2 regions of the Bradyrhizobium sp. B025 genome follow, and region 1 is predicted to be linked to the other one. Evidence: predicted binding sites of a transcription regulator. Region 1 holds the regulator's gene; the other holds the start of a gene.
What was found. Region 1 encodes HrcA, which represses chaperone genes, less so after heat shock. Its sites were predicted from a motif close to GTTAGCACTCNCNNNNNGNGAGTGCTAAC; they were not measured.

Region 1 (7,373 bases):
ACGACTTCAACTTGGATTCGTCGGCGTCACGTTCGACTTCGAGGGTCTCGTAGTAGCAGCGCTTGGTGGACGTGGACATGTTGAACTCGGTCTATCCAATCGCGATTCAAGTCGGGGCAAGACAATGCTGCCACGCGACGATATAGGCGTCCCTCCGCCTCGCGGCAGAGGGCAGCATGGCAGCGTTGAGAATAACGGCTGGAAATTGATCGATCGTAACGGGAGCGTAGCCCGCCGACCTCGACACGGGAGCCTCCCCCGCGAAGGGGGAGGCCGAAGGAGTGTGTGGGGTCCAAGCCGTCCGCATCATCACCCTCTTGGGGTTCAGGCGGACTTCTTGTTGTTCTTGTCGTCGTCGACTTCGGTGAACTCCGCGTCGACGACGTCGTCCTTGGCCGCGTCCTTCTTGGCGTCGGCCTCGGCCTGCTGCTTGTACATGGCCTCGCCGAGCTTCATCGAAGCCTGGGCCAGCGTCTGGGTCTTGGCCTTGATCGCCTCGGCATCGTCGCCCTTCAGCGCTTCCTTGAGGTCGCTGACGGCATCCTCGATGGCGCGGCGCTCGGTCTCGGCGACCTTCGAACCGTGCTCGGCGAGCGCCTTCTCGGTCGAATGCACCAGACCGTCCGCCTCGTTCTTGGCGGTCACCGCCTCGCGGCGCTTCTTGTCCGCTTCGGCATTAGCCTCGGCGTCCTTGACCATCTTCTCGATGTCGGCTTCCGACAGACCGCCGGAGGCCTGGATGCGGATCTGCTGCTCCTTGCCGGTGGCCTTGTCCTTGGCCGAGACGTTGACGATGCCGTTGGCGTCGATGTCGAAGGTCACCTCGATCTGCGGCATACCGCGCGGGGCCGGCGGAATGCCCATCAGGTCGAACTGGCCGAGCATCTTGTTGTCGGCCGCCATTTCACGCTCGCCCTGGAAGACGCGGATGGTGACCGCGTTCTGGTTGTCCTCGGCGGTCGAGAACACCTGGCTCTTCTTGGTCGGGATCGTGGTGTTGCGGTCGATGATGCGGGTGAACACGCCGCCCAGCGTCTCGATGCCCAGCGATAGCGGGGTCACGTCGAGCAGCAGCACGTCCTTGACGTCGCCCTGGAGCACGCCGGCCTGGATCGCGGCACCGATCGCCACGACTTCGTCCGGGTTGACGCCCTTGTGCGGCTCCTTGCCGAACAGCTGCTTCACGACTTCCTGGACCTTCGGCATGCGCGACATGCCGCCGACCAGAACCACTTCGCCGATCTCACCGGCGGTGACGCCGGCGTCCTTCAGCGCCTTGCGGCAGGGCTCGACGGTCTTCTGGATGAGGTCGTCGACCAGCGCCTCGAACTTGGCGCGGGTGAGCTTCATCGTCAGATGCTTCGGACCGGTCTGGTCCGCGGTGATGAAGGGCAGGTTGATCTCGGTCTGCGTCGTCGACGACAGCTCGATCTTGGCCTTTTCAGCGGCTTCCTTCAGGCGCTGCAACGCGAGCTTGTCGTTGCGCAGGTTGATGCCCTGCTCCTTCTGGAACTCGTCGGCGAGATAGCCGACCAGGCGCATGTCGAAGTCTTCGCCGCCGAGGAAGGTGTCGCCGTTGGTCGACTTCACCTCGAACACGCCGTCGCCGATTTCGAGAATGGAGATATCGAACGTGCCGCCGCCGAGATCGTACACGGCGATCGTGCCGGTCTTGGTCTTGTCCAGACCATAGGCGAGCGCGGCCGCGGTCGGCTCGTTGATGATGCGCAGCACTTCAAGGCCCGCGATCTTGCCGGCGTCCTTGGTCGCCTGGCGCTGGGCGTCGTTGAAGTAGGCGGGAACGGTGATGACGGCCTGGTCGACCTTCTGGCCGAGATGGGCCTCCGCGGTCTCCTTCATCTTCTGCAGGATGAACGCCGAGACCTGCGAGGGCGAGTAGGTCTGGCCGTCGGCCTCGACCCAGGCGTCGCCGTTGGAAGCCTTCACGATCTTGTACGGAACGAGCTTCTTGTCCTTCTCGACCATCGGGTCGTCGTAGCGGCGGCCGATGAGGCGCTTCACTGCGAAGAAGGTGCGCTCGGGATTGGTGACGGCCTGGCGCTTGGCCGGCTGGCCGACGAGGCGCTCACCGTCGTCGGTGACGGCGACGATCGAAGGCGTCGTGCGCATGCCCTCGGAATTCTCGATGACTTTGGCGTTCTTGCCATCCATCACGGCGACGCACGAGTTCGTGGTGCCGAGGTCGATCCCAATGACCTTTCCCATGGTCCTGATATCCTTCTTTTTGCGGCAGGTTGGTTGGGCCCAGAAGGCACCCGAACCGAAACCCCCTAAGATCAAACATTCGCGATATTGCGATGGTTGAGGCTCATATAGGAGGGGGGGAGGGGCCCGCAAGGACCGAACGCAAGTTTCGGCCGTGAAAACATTGGGTTTTGGAAGATCATATCCGGGCCCAGCCGCCCTTGCGGGTGAGGGATTATTAACAGGTCCGGGCTTCGGCAAGCCCCCGTTACCGCGATCCGGCCTGCCCTGTTGCGGCAGGGCCAAACCGGCTAAAAGGCGGACCGGCCGGAGCGCCGCACCCAGGCTGCTTCGCGCGACAAAGCGGCCCGGTGGCCGACCATCGAACGGCCTCAATGTGAACCAATCAGAGTGCCCATGAAGCTGATCCGTCCCCTCGCCGCGCTCGCCCTCCTCGCCGTCTCCGCGCTTCCGGCCTTTGCTGCCGACGCCGTTTTCCCGCCCGGACTGCGCCTCGGCATGGTGCCGCTGGTCGGCCTCAGCACGGCCAAGACCTTTCCGGGCTTCGAGAGCGAGGACGGCACCGTCAAGGTGCTGATCACCGAGCTGCCGCCGGCGGCCTATGGCGAGGTCGTGAGCGCCTTCAATTCCAATCCGGCCGGCGTCAACGGCGTCAAGCAGGACAAGATCGAGACCCCCGCGGGCCTTGCCTATTTCACCACCGAGAGCGGCAAGGCCGGCGAGACGGCGGTGAAACGCTATTCGATGATCGTGCCGGGCGCCGGCTTCTCCGGCTATGTCGCGGTGCAGATCCCGGAGAACGCGACCAAGATCTACACCGACGAGGCGGTGCGGCAGATGTTTGCGAGCACTGTGACCCGCAAGCAGGTCTCGGCCGAAGAGCAGATCGCGCTGATGCCGTTCAAGATCACCGATCTCGCCGACTTCAAGGACATCCGCACGCTGGCGCCGGGCTCCAGCATCATCCTGGCCGACGGCAACGAGAGCACGGGCTACGAGTCGAAGCCGTTCATGATCCTCGGCCTGATCGGCGCCACCCCGCAAGCCGCCGACGACCGCGCCCGCTTCGCCCAGGAGGCGGCGCTCCAGATCCCCGGCGTGCGCGAATCGCGCGTCACCATGTCCGAGCCGATCCGCATCAACGGCCAGCAGGGCTTCGAGACCCGGATCGACGGCGTCAGCGGCAAGGACAAGACCCCGGTGACCGTGGTGCAGTGGATCCGCTTCTCGAGCGGCGGCGCCTCGCTGCGCATCATCGCCAGCGCCCCGCGCGACCAGTGGCAAGCCGCCTTCACCCGCTTCCGCGCCGTGCGCGACGGCATCCAGCCGAAGGGGTAGCTGCATCCGCAAGCGAGATGCGCTCCCTCCCCCGCGTGCGGGGGAGGGTTGGGGAGAGGGTGTCTCAACAACGAAGACTCCCCCAGAGGAGAGAACCCTCACCCGGCGCTACGCGCCGACCTCTCCCGCAAGCGGGAGAGGTGCACCGAGTACGCGGCTGAGCCCACCCTCTCACCAAAACCGGCTGCATTTTCGGGCTTCTGTTCGTACGCAAGCGGAACTAGGCTCCTGCCCAATCGGGTTCATCCTGGAGGGAGGCGAACGATGCTGGATCGGCGACAAGTCTTGGCGGCGCTTGGGACGAGCGCCCTCGTAGCCCTCGCGCCAACCGCACTTCTTGCGGCCGCATCGATCAAGCCGGACGATGCGTCCGCGCTGCTCGTGATCGACGTGCAGAACTGCTTCCTGCCGGGCGGCAGCCTCGCGGTGAAGGAAGGCGAGCAGGTGGTGCCCGTCATCAACAAGATCTCGAAAGCGTTTTCGAATGTGGTGATGACGCAGGACTGGCACACGCCCGGCCACGTTTCGTTTGCGTCGGTACACTCCGGCAAGAAGCCGTTCGAGACCATCGACCTGCCTTACGGCAAGCAGGTGCTGTGGCCCGACCATTGCGTGCAGGGCACTGACGGCGCTTCGCTGTCGAAGGACCTCGCAATCCCGCACGCCGAGCTCATCATCCGCAAGGGTTTTCACAAGGACGTCGACAGCTACTCGGCCTTCCTCGAAGCCGACGGCAAGACCTCGACCGGCCTCGCCGGCTATTTGAAGGGCCGCAAGATCAAGCGCGTCTTCGTCGCTGGCCTCGCGACAGATTTCTGCGTCGCCTGGACCGCGCTCGACGCGCGCAAGGCGGGCTTCGAAGTCTATGTCGTGGAAGACGCCTGCCGCGGCATCGACACGCAGGGCTCGCTGGCAAAAGCCTGGGCCGACATGGCCAAGGCCGGCGTGAAGCGGATTCAGTCTGCGGATATCGCGGCGAGCGCGTAAGACCAGCCATCAGTCGTTCCGGGGCGGCTCGAAGAGCCGAACCCGGAATCTCGAGATTCTCAGGTGCGCAGCTGCGCACCATAGTTCGATGCTTCGCATCGCCCCGGAATGACGTCAGAACTCAGTTCGCCGCGCTGTTCGGCTCGTTGGTGTTGGCGGCGGACGCAGCCTTCGCGCCGCCCTTGGCGACCCCAACGAGGGCCGGACGCAGCACGCGCTCGCCGATGGTGTAGCCGGCCTGCATGACCTGCACGACCGTACCGGCGGGCACCGACGCATCAGGCACTTCGAACATCGCCTGCTGGAAGTTCGGGTCGAACTTCTGACCCTGCGGATCGAACTTCTTCACGCCGTGCTTTTCCAGCGCGTTGAGCAGCGAGCGCTCGGTGAGCTCGACGCCCTCGATCAGCGAGGTCAGGCCGGGATCGGCCGCGGCGCGGGCCTCGGCGGGAACCGCGTCGAGCGCGCGCTGGAGGTTGTCGGCTATGTCGAGCACGTCGCGGGCAAAGCCGGTGATGCCGTAGAGACGGGCGTCGGCGACCTCCTTGGTGGTGCGCTTGCGCAGATTTTCCATCTCCGCCAGCGTCCGCAGCATACGGTCGCGCGCCTCGGCGGCTTCCTTCTGCAACAGCTCGACCGAGCCCGGCTCGGGATCGTCGGGCATGATGTAGGGCTTCGACACCACGGGCTCGCCGGTCGGCGCGGTCGTGTCTTCGGGTTGCCGGTCTCGATCGGTCATCGGCTCTCTTTTCGAATTTGTCTCAGGGATTTTTCTGGCCCGGATATCGTGCTTCGGACGCCGAAAATCAAGCGCCCGTGATCGCCTCAGCCGCCGGTCAGCCCCCCAGAAGGCGGCTGACGATCCGGGCGGCGTAGTCCACGGTCGGGATCACACGGGCATAATTCAGCCGTGTCGGCCCGATAACGCCCAAAACGCCGACGATGTGGCCGGCGGCATCCCGATAGGGCGAGATGATGGTCGAGGAGCCCGACAAGGAGAACAGCTTGTTCTCCGAACCGATGAAAATCCGCACGCCTTCCGCGGTCTCGGCCCGGCCGAGCAGGTCGATGACGCCGCGCTTGGTCTCGAGGTCGTCGAACAAGAGGCGGACCCGCTCCAGATCCTCCAGCGCGTGCAAATCTTCCAGCAGATTGGCGTGGCCGCGGACGATGAGCTGGCGGTCCTCGTTCTCGCCGCCGGACCAGCTGGCGATCCCGGCCGAAATCACCTTCTGCGTCAGCTGATCGAGCTCGGCACGGGCCTCCCCGAGCGCGGTCTCGAGCTCGAGCCGCGCCTCGGCCAGGGTGCGGCCGCGAATCCGCGAATTGAGGAAATTGCCGGCCTCGGTGATCGCCGAGGAGGGAACTCCGGGCGGCAGCGTCAGCACGCGGTTTTCGACCTGGCCGTCCTCGCCGACCAGGATCACCAGCGCTTTTTCCGGTTCCAGCCGGACGAATTCGATGTGTTTCAGCCGCGCGTTGGATTTCGGCGTCAGCACCACCGCGGCGGCGCGGGTCAGGCCCGACAGCCGCGTCAGCGCCTGGTCCAGCGCCGCCTCGACCGACTGCGCCTGACCGACGGAGGTGAGCTGGCTCTGGATCGACTGCCGCTCGGCGTCATTGAGGTCACCCACCTGCATCAAGGCGTCGACGAAGAAGCGCAGGCCGAGTTCCGTCGGCAGCCGGCCGGCGGACGTATGCGGGGCATAGATCAGGCCGAGCTGTTCCAGATCGGCCATGACGTTGCGAACCGAGGCCGGCGACAGCGGCATCGCGATCAGCCGGGAAATATTGCGTGAGCCCACCGGCTCGCCGGTCGCGAGATAGCTTTCGACAATTTGACGAAAGATGTCGCGGGACCGCTCATTCAGCTGGGCGAGCCCTGCGCGCGGCGCGATCAGATGGATCGGATCGTGATGGGCCACAGACAGCAACTCCTCTCAGATGCTTATAATTTGGCCATCCGGGAGGCCCCTGACAAGCGTGGTTTTGCACTTGCTCGACAGTTGCTTGGAAACCGAAAAGGCCTTGCCGCTCACCCTCACCCCACCTACAAGCACCGCGAACAGCCTATTCCCGTGAGTTTTGGAGGATTTCCCATGCGGCCAAGCCGCCGTGCGCCCGACGAATTGCGCCCCGTGACGCTGGAGCGCGGCGTGGTCAAATATGCGGAAGGCTCCTGCCTGGTGAAATTCGGCGACACCCATGTGCTGGTCACCGCCACGCTGGAGGACCGCCTGCCGCCGTGGCTGAAGGGCCAGGGCCGCGGCTGGGTCACCGCCGAATACGGCATGCTGCCGCGCGCGACCTCGGAACGCACCCGCCGCGAGGCCTCCGCCGGCAAGCAGAGCGGCCGCACCGTCGAGATCCAGCGCCTGATCGGCCGCTCCCTTCGCACCATCATCAATCTCGAAGCGCTCGGCGAGCGCCAGATCACGGTCGATTGCGACGTGCTCCAGGCCGACGGCGGCACGCGCACGGCCTCGATCACCGGCGCCTGGGTCGCGCTCGCCGATTGCGTCAACTGGATGAAGGCGCGCAACATGGTCAAGGCCAACGTGCTGCGCGACAACGTCGCCGCGATCTCCTGCGGCATCTACAACGGCACGCCCGTGCTCGACCTCGACTATGCCGAGGATTCGGAAGCCCAGACCGACGCCAATTTCGTCATGACCGGCGATGGCCGCATCATCGAGGTGCAGGGCACCGCGGAACGCGAACCGTTCACACAAGACGAGCTCCTGGCGCTGATGGCGCTGGCCCAGAAGGGTATCGCGCGCCTCGTGGACTTGCAGAAACTGGCCGTCGCGTAGTCAATAGGC
Region 2 (7,373 bases), 1.5 Mb from region 1:
CGGTCAGCGAAACCGCGCCGAACGCCTGGGTGCGTCAGGGCGGCCGCGACCTGCCGCTGAAGCAGCGGCTGGCCTCGCCAAAAGCCATGGTGCTCGACATCCTCAGCGCGCAATTCCGCCGCCGCGCCGGCCGCGCCGGCCTCGGTTTCAATCCCGGCTTTGCCGGCGCCTATGATTTCACGCGCGCGGCCGATTTCGGCGCGCTGATGCGGCAATTCCTGGAAGGCCTCCCCGATGGCGGCCTCGTGATGTGCCATCCCGGCTTCGTCGACGACGTCCTTGCCGCGCTTGATCCGATGACCGACGTGCGCGAACGCGAGCATGCCTATCTTGGGGGCGATGAATTCGTGCGGTTGCTGGCGCAGACCAACGCGACACTGGGGTGAATGGCGGCTAAAGCCGGCCGCGAGGCAGCTTGTCGCATACCGAAATTTAATCCAGCCGGCACTGTTGGGGCCACAATGGAACCCTACATCTCCTGCGCGCTTGGTTTGCGCGAGGGAGATTGATCATGACGCCGCAGGAACGCCAGCTCGTCGACGAGCTTTTTGACCGGCTTTCGAAACTGGAAAATGCACCGCGCGATCCCGACGCGATCGCCGCGATCTCCGACGGCCTGCGCAAGGCGCCCGGCGCCGTCTACGCGCTGGTGCAGACCACCCTGTTGCAGGACGAAGCGCTGAAGCGCGCCCATAACCGCATCCAGGAACTGGAAGCGGCGCAGGCGCCCGAGCCGGCCCAGTCCGGCGGCTTCCTGGATACCATGCGCGACACGCTGTTCGGTGGCGGCCCCTCGCGCGGCTCGGTTCCGAACGTGCCGCCGCGTGACGCACGGCCGGTGTGGAACAGCGGCCAGGCGATGCAACAGGCGCAACCGGGTTACGGCCAGCCGCCTTACGGGCAGGCTTACGGCCAAGGCCCAGGTCAAGGCCCCGGTCAGGGCTATGGCGCCCCGCCGGTCGGCGGTGGCGGCGGCTCGTTCCTCGGTACGGCCGCGGCGGCCGCGGCCGGCGTCGTCGGCGGCTCACTGCTGCTCTCCAGCATCCGCGGCATGATGGGCGGATCGCACCAGCAGGCCTTCGGCGACACCAACGCCCTGGGCGACCGCAGCGCTGGTGGAAGTCCCTGGGGCGGCAGCGACCAGTCCGGCGGCTCGCTCGCGCGCGATGCCGGCCTCGACGACATCGGATCGAACCGCGACCGTGGCGGCGATTCCCGCCAAGGCTTTGTCGACCAGGCTTCGAACGACGACCAGAATTACAACGATCAGAACGACAATGACGACAACGTAGACCTGGCCGACGACAGCGATTTCGGCGGCGACGATGGCGGCAGCGATTATGCGTAAGGCCGCTCGATAGCGCGCAAACAAAAACGGCCGCCGATGGGGCGGCCGTTTTCATTTCGGGGCTCGGACCTCACATCACCACGACCCTGGTGCCGACATTGACGCGGCCGTAGAGGTCGATGACATCCTCGTTGCGCATGCGGATGCAGCCGGACGAGACGTTGGTGCCGATGGTCCAGGGCTCGTTGGAGCCGTGGATGCGGTAGAGCGTGGAGCCGAGATACATCGCGCGCGCGCCGAGCGGGTTTTCCGGACCGCCTTCCATGTGCCTGGGCAGGTCGGGGCGGCGCGCGATCATCTCCGCCGGCGGGGTCCAGTCCGGCCATTCGCGCTTGGCCGTGATCGCCTTGACGCCGGACCAGGTGAAGCCGGGACGGCCGACGCCGATGCCGTAGCGCATCGCCCGGCCGTTGCCCTCGACGAGATAGAGGAACTTGTTCGGCGTATCGACCACGATCGTGCCGGCACTTTCCTTGCCGCTATAGTCAACGAGTTGTTTCTCGAACTTCGGATCGAATTGACGCTGCCGCGGATCGACCGCCTCCTGCTGGAGACCTGCGCCTTGCTGATATCCACCCTGCATCTGCGGTTCGCCCATCGGCGGCAGGCGGCGCGGATCGTTGTAGCCCGGCTGCTGCTGATACACCGGCGGCGCGTAGGCCGGACCGCGGCCGGGCCCATCGCCGAACAGGAACTCGATGAAGCCGCCGCCCATGTTCGCGTTGGAGGCGACGCGCACCGGCGCCGGCGGCACTTGCGGCTGATAAAGCACCGCGGGCGGATCGTTCGGAACGGTATTGTCGAAGGCGCTGGCGCTGGTTGCGCCGGCAACGAGGGTGCAAGCGCTGCCGAGCAGCGCGACAGACATTTTCTTGAACATCGACGTACTCTGTACTGTTTCGTCTAGATCACATGCGTCGTGCAGAGCTGATGGCTGATCGGCGTCCGCGACGTGGTCAATAAAGAGCAAAAGGCGTTTCGTTTGGTAAACGGAAACGCCGTTTTGATTCACCACGTCGCGAGCGAGAGCCCAATTTGGCGATCAGCGTTTATTTTCGATGAAAGCCTCATGCTCATGGTTAATCGCTTCTTCTCGCGTCGTCGCGCGCGGCCGCGCAACAGTTCCGGTCGTGAACCTCGTGTTAAATTGCTTCTGCCTACAAAGACGCGTGAGTGAGGTGGGGGGAGTTTCTGATGGCTATTCACCGCAAACGTTTTCGTGTCGAAGAGGCTATTGTCGGCGAGATGCCCAGCCCCGAAATGATTGAGGAGGCTGCGCCGATGCATAGCGAGATCATGGCGGAGCTGCGCGCGATCCGCGCACAGATGGCGAAGGGCACCGCTGCCCCGCTGTCCGCCAGCGCGGCGATGGCGGCGATCGACGCTTCCACGGCCCATGAGCTTGCCGAGACGCGCACCATGCTCGACACCTACCGGGCGCAGATCGAGCAGTGCGAGAAGCTGAAGGTCGAGCTCGACCTCATCCACGACGCCATCGACCGCACCAAGCGCGAAATTGCGACGCTGCACGGCAAGAGCTTCGACGGCGGCGAGATGGCCAAGGTCAATGGCGAACTCGGCGCGGTCGTCGGCGGCACCGAGCAGGCGACCCAGCAGATCCTGGAAGCCGCCGAGTCGATCGACCAGGCGGCCAGCGCGATGTCCAAGGTGCAATCGGCCGACCAGCAGAAGCGGCTCGCCGACGACATCCAGGAACGCGTCATCTCGATCTTCGAGGCCTGCAACTTCCAGGACCTGACCGGCCAGCGCATCAGCAAGGTCATGACCACGATGAAGTTCATCGAGCAGCACATCAACGCGATGATGGAGATCTGGGGCGGCGTCGACGCGATCAAGGCCCATGTGCCGGCGCCGGCCGACACCCGCAGCGAGGACGAAAAACTCCTCAACGGTCCGAAGCTCGCCGGCGACGTCGGCCACGCCTCGCAGGACGACATCGACGCGCTGTTCGACTGAACGGACGCGGCATAGAGAAGAAGCAAAACGCCGGCGCGAGCCGGCGTTTTTTGTTTTTTGGGGATTTATCTCACGCTGTCATTCCGGGGCGGTCCGCAGGACCGAACCCGGAATCTCGAGATTCTCAGGTGCGCAATTGCGCACCATAGTTCGATGCTTTCGCATCGCCCCGGAATGACGGGAAGAACATCACGCCCTCGGGGCGCAGCGGACGTAGACCATGTTGCCGTAGCGGGTGGCGGCGTCCTTGTCGATGAAGCGGGTAATCAGGACGCGGCCGTCGAAGGACACGATCTCGCGGTCCTGCTCGCCGGGGGTCGGACCGGCCGGCCCGATATAGTTCTTGCCGCTGGGCGAGCCCTTCAGCCGCAATTCCTGCGGTGTCGCCTGGTCGGCCAGATGCATGACCACGCCGCCGGAGGTGCCGGCGCCGATCACGTAAGGATTCTTGCACTGGGACCGCGCGGCGGCCTCGGTGCGGGCGCGGTCGGCCGGGTTCTGGAACGAGGCGAGACCCCAGCGGCCGACGATCTCGTCGGCGCGGATGCTCGCCGGCATTTCCGGACCGGTACCGGGCTCTGCCTCGGGCGGCGGCGAGGACGACGAGAAGGACGGCAGGCTCATGCCGCCGCCGCAGGCGCCAAGCAGCAACGCCAAGCCAGATGCGGCCGCCAGATTGGCAACCGTGCGCGCGCGAGCTGAACTGATCATGGCATTCCCCCGAACAAGACCATGGCCGCACCCCTCCTGCAGCCAAGCGCAAAACCACCACCGGAGCAATGACGTCGTTTGATACGCCGGCGCCCCGAACACGTTTCCAATGCCACCATCCTATATCCGCCTCACCAATCGCTTAACCACCTTTGCTTGACAGGATCGCGGCCAAGCCATATTTCCGGGCGCACTATTAGCACTCGGAAAGCCCGATTGCTAAGCGCGCCGTTCGATCCTCGGGACGAGGGTGGACGGAAGCGCCGCCCCACCCACTTCCACTACTTCCGAAGCGAGCCTCCAAAGGGAAACGTCATGGCTAAATCCAAATTTCGTCCGCTGCATGACCGTGTCGTGGTCAAACGTATCGACGCCGAGGAAAAGACCAAGGGCGGCATCATCATTCCGGACACCGCCAAGGAAAAGCCCTCCCAGGGCGAGGTCGTCGCCGTCGGCCCCGGCGGCCGTGACGAGACCGGCAAGCTGATCCCGATCGACCTCAAGGTCGGCGACCGCGTGCTGTTCGGCAAGTGGTCGGGCACCGAGGTCAAGATCGACAACGAAGAGCTCCTGATCATGAAGGAGTCGGACATCATGGGCGTGATGGCCTAATGCCGTCAGCCTGAACGGCCGCTGAATGTCGTGCCCGGATCGCGTGATCCGGGCATCCATCCTTCCGCCGGGTTCGACCTGCGGATCCCGGAATCGATGCGGCCGGCAAAGCGGCAAGACGCAGCACGAAACAAGACACAGCACGAAACACGAGGGATTGCAGAAATGGCTGCCAAAGACGTCAAGTTTTCCGGAGACGCGCGCGAACGCATGCTGCGCGGCGTCGACATTCTCGCCAACGCCGTCAAGGTGACGCTCGGCCCGAAGGGCCGCAACGTCGTCATCGAGAAGAGCTTCGGCGCGCCCCGCATCACCAAGGACGGCGTCACCGTCGCCAAGGAGATCGAGCTCGAGGACAAGTTCGAGAACATGGGCGCCCAGATGGTGCGTGAGGTCGCCTCCAAGACCAACGACCTCGCCGGCGACGGCACCACCACCGCGACCGTGCTGGCCCAGGCCATCGTGCGCGAAGGCGCCAAGGCGGTTGCCGCCGGCATGAACCCGATGGACCTCAAGCGCGGCATCGACATCGCAGTTGCGGCCGTCATCAAGGACATCGAGAAGCGCGCCAAGCCGGTCGCTTCCTCCTCCGAGGTCGCCCAGGTCGGCACCATCTCGGCCAACGGCGATGCCGCCATCGGCAAGATGATCGCGCAGGCGATGCAGAAGGTCGGCAACGAGGGCGTCATCACCGTCGAGGAGAACAAGTCGCTCGACACCGAGGTCGACATCGTCGAGGGCATGAAGTTCGACCGCGGCTATCTGTCGCCCTACTTCGTCACCAACGCCGAGAAGATGACCGCCGAGCTCGAGGACGCCTACATCCTCCTGCACGAGAAGAAGCTCTCGGGCCTCCAGGCCATGCTGCCGGTGCTCGAAGCCGTGGTGCAGTCGGGCAAGCCGCTCGTGATCATCGCCGAGGACGTCGAGGGCGAGGCTCTGGCCACCCTGGTCGTCAACCGCCTGCGCGGCGGCCTCAAGGTCGCCGCCGTCAAGGCGCCGGGCTTCGGTGACCGCCGCAAGGCCATGCTCGAGGATCTCGCGATCCTCACCGGCGGCCAGCTCATCTCCGAAGAGCTCGGCATCAAGCTCGAGAACGTCACGGTGAAGATGCTCGGCCGCGCCAAGAAGGTGGTGATCGACAAGGAGAACACCACGATCGTCAACGGCGCCGGCAAGAAGCCCGACATCGAGGCCCGCGTCGGCCAGATCAAGGCGCAGATCGAGGAGACCACCTCGGACTACGATCGCGAGAAGCTCCAGGAGCGCCTCGCCAAGCTCGCCGGCGGCGTCGCGGTGATCCGCGTCGGCGGCGCGACCGAGATCGAGGTCAAGGAGAAGAAGGACCGCGTCGAGGACGCCCTCAACGCCACCCGTGCCGCGGTGCAGGAAGGCATCGTCCCCGGCGGCGGCGTCGCGCTGCTCCGCGCCAAGAAGGCGGTGGGCCGTCTCACCAACGCCAATGACGACGTCCAGGCCGGCATCAACATCGTGCTGAAGGCGCTGGAAGCCCCGATCCGCCAGATCTCCGAGAACGCGGGCGTGGAAGGCTCGATCGTCGTCGGCAAGATCCTGGAGAACAAGTCCGAGACCTTCGGCTTCGACGCCCAGAACGAGGACTATGTCGACATGGTCGAGAAGGGCATCATCGACCCCGCCAAGGTGGTGCGCACCGCGCTCCAGGACGCCTCCTCCGTGGCCGGCCTGCTGGTGACCACCGAAGCCATGGTCGCCGAGGCGCCGAAGAAGGACGCTCCGCCCGCGATGCCAGCCGGCGGCGGCATGGGCGGCTTCTGAGCCCACCGTTCCCTGACAATGTTGCGAAGGCCGCCTCCGGGCGGCCTTCTTTTTTGCCGACCATGGCTCACGCTTTCCGATTCAACCGACGGCCAAAACCCATTACGGTGGCGCCGATTCTAAAGCGCGATGAGGTCGGAACGAGTCGTCATCGCGCTTTAGGTTGTTGTTTGAGCATGATCTTTTCGGAAAACCGCATCACGCTTTTCCGGATCATGCCCCCTTGCTCGAGGATTTTATCGATGCGCGCGCTTCTGGTTTGCTCCACGGCCCTTGTGGCGGCTCTGCTTGCTGTTTCGCCGGAGGTCGCATCCGCCCAGATGAAGCTGTCGCCAAAGGCGACGGTGCCGGGCGGACCCGAGACGCGCTATTTCACCTCGATCGACGGGCTGATGGACGGCAATGCCGACGTGATCCTGAAGGAGACGCGCCAGGGCAAGACGGTCACGGCGGCCGTCCTCGACGTCTGTTATCCGGTCGCGAAAAATTCCGACCGCAAGGATCGCTTCGTCGTCAATCTCCAGGTCGCCGGTCAGACGCTGACCGGCACGACGCAGAGCCTCGGCGCGAAGGCGCCCGTCACCGTCAAGCTGCTGCGCAAGCCGACCGGAGACACTTTCGAATTCCGCGGCCAGATTGGAATCGGCCAGGCCGTGACCGAGGTCACCTCGCCCGACAATTCCGATCTCAGCGAGAAGGAGTTTCTGGACAACCAGACCTCCGACGACGGCATCACGCCGCAGCCGAAGGACTTCACCGACGTCTCGCCGGAGGCGATCGCGGTCAAGGTCAAGCTGGATGCGGCGACCGAGTTCCTGAAGAGCCTGAAGGGTCAGGAGGTCGAGGTGACGCTGGCGAGCCTCACCGTCGGCTGCGACGCGTTGCGCGCCGGCGAGCAGACCATCAACATGTCGGTCGACCCGGAGCG

Region 2: groES (co-chaperone GroES) is a predicted target of HrcA. The motif match lies at 4,232-4,260, and genes of this name have one in related genera.

The regions. Positions count from the first base shown of each region.
Region 1 is NZ_CP170150.1:11,475-18,847, reverse strand. It holds gene dnaJ (molecular chaperone DnaJ) at 1-79, opposite strand, end outside; gene dnaK (molecular chaperone DnaK) at 325-2,226, opposite strand; gene ACE10W_RS00080 (hypothetical protein) at 2,623-3,564, shown strand; gene pncA (bifunctional nicotinamidase/pyrazinamidase) at 3,829-4,551, shown strand; gene grpE (nucleotide exchange factor GrpE) at 4,673-5,290, opposite strand; gene hrcA (heat-inducible transcriptional repressor HrcA) at 5,388-6,476, opposite strand; gene rph (ribonuclease PH) at 6,651-7,364, shown strand.
Region 2 is NZ_CP170150.1:7,474,214-7,481,586, forward strand. It holds gene ACE10W_RS35350 (ChbG/HpnK family deacetylase) at 1-386, shown strand, start outside; gene ACE10W_RS35355 (DUF2076 domain-containing protein) at 512-1,348, shown strand; gene ACE10W_RS35360 (L,D-transpeptidase) at 1,419-2,228, opposite strand; gene ACE10W_RS35365 (protein phosphatase CheZ) at 2,543-3,325, shown strand; gene ACE10W_RS35370 (hypothetical protein) at 3,515-4,036, opposite strand; gene groES (co-chaperone GroES) at 4,352-4,648, shown strand; gene groL (chaperonin GroEL) at 4,814-6,445, shown strand; gene ACE10W_RS35385 (hypothetical protein) at 6,688-7,373, shown strand, end outside.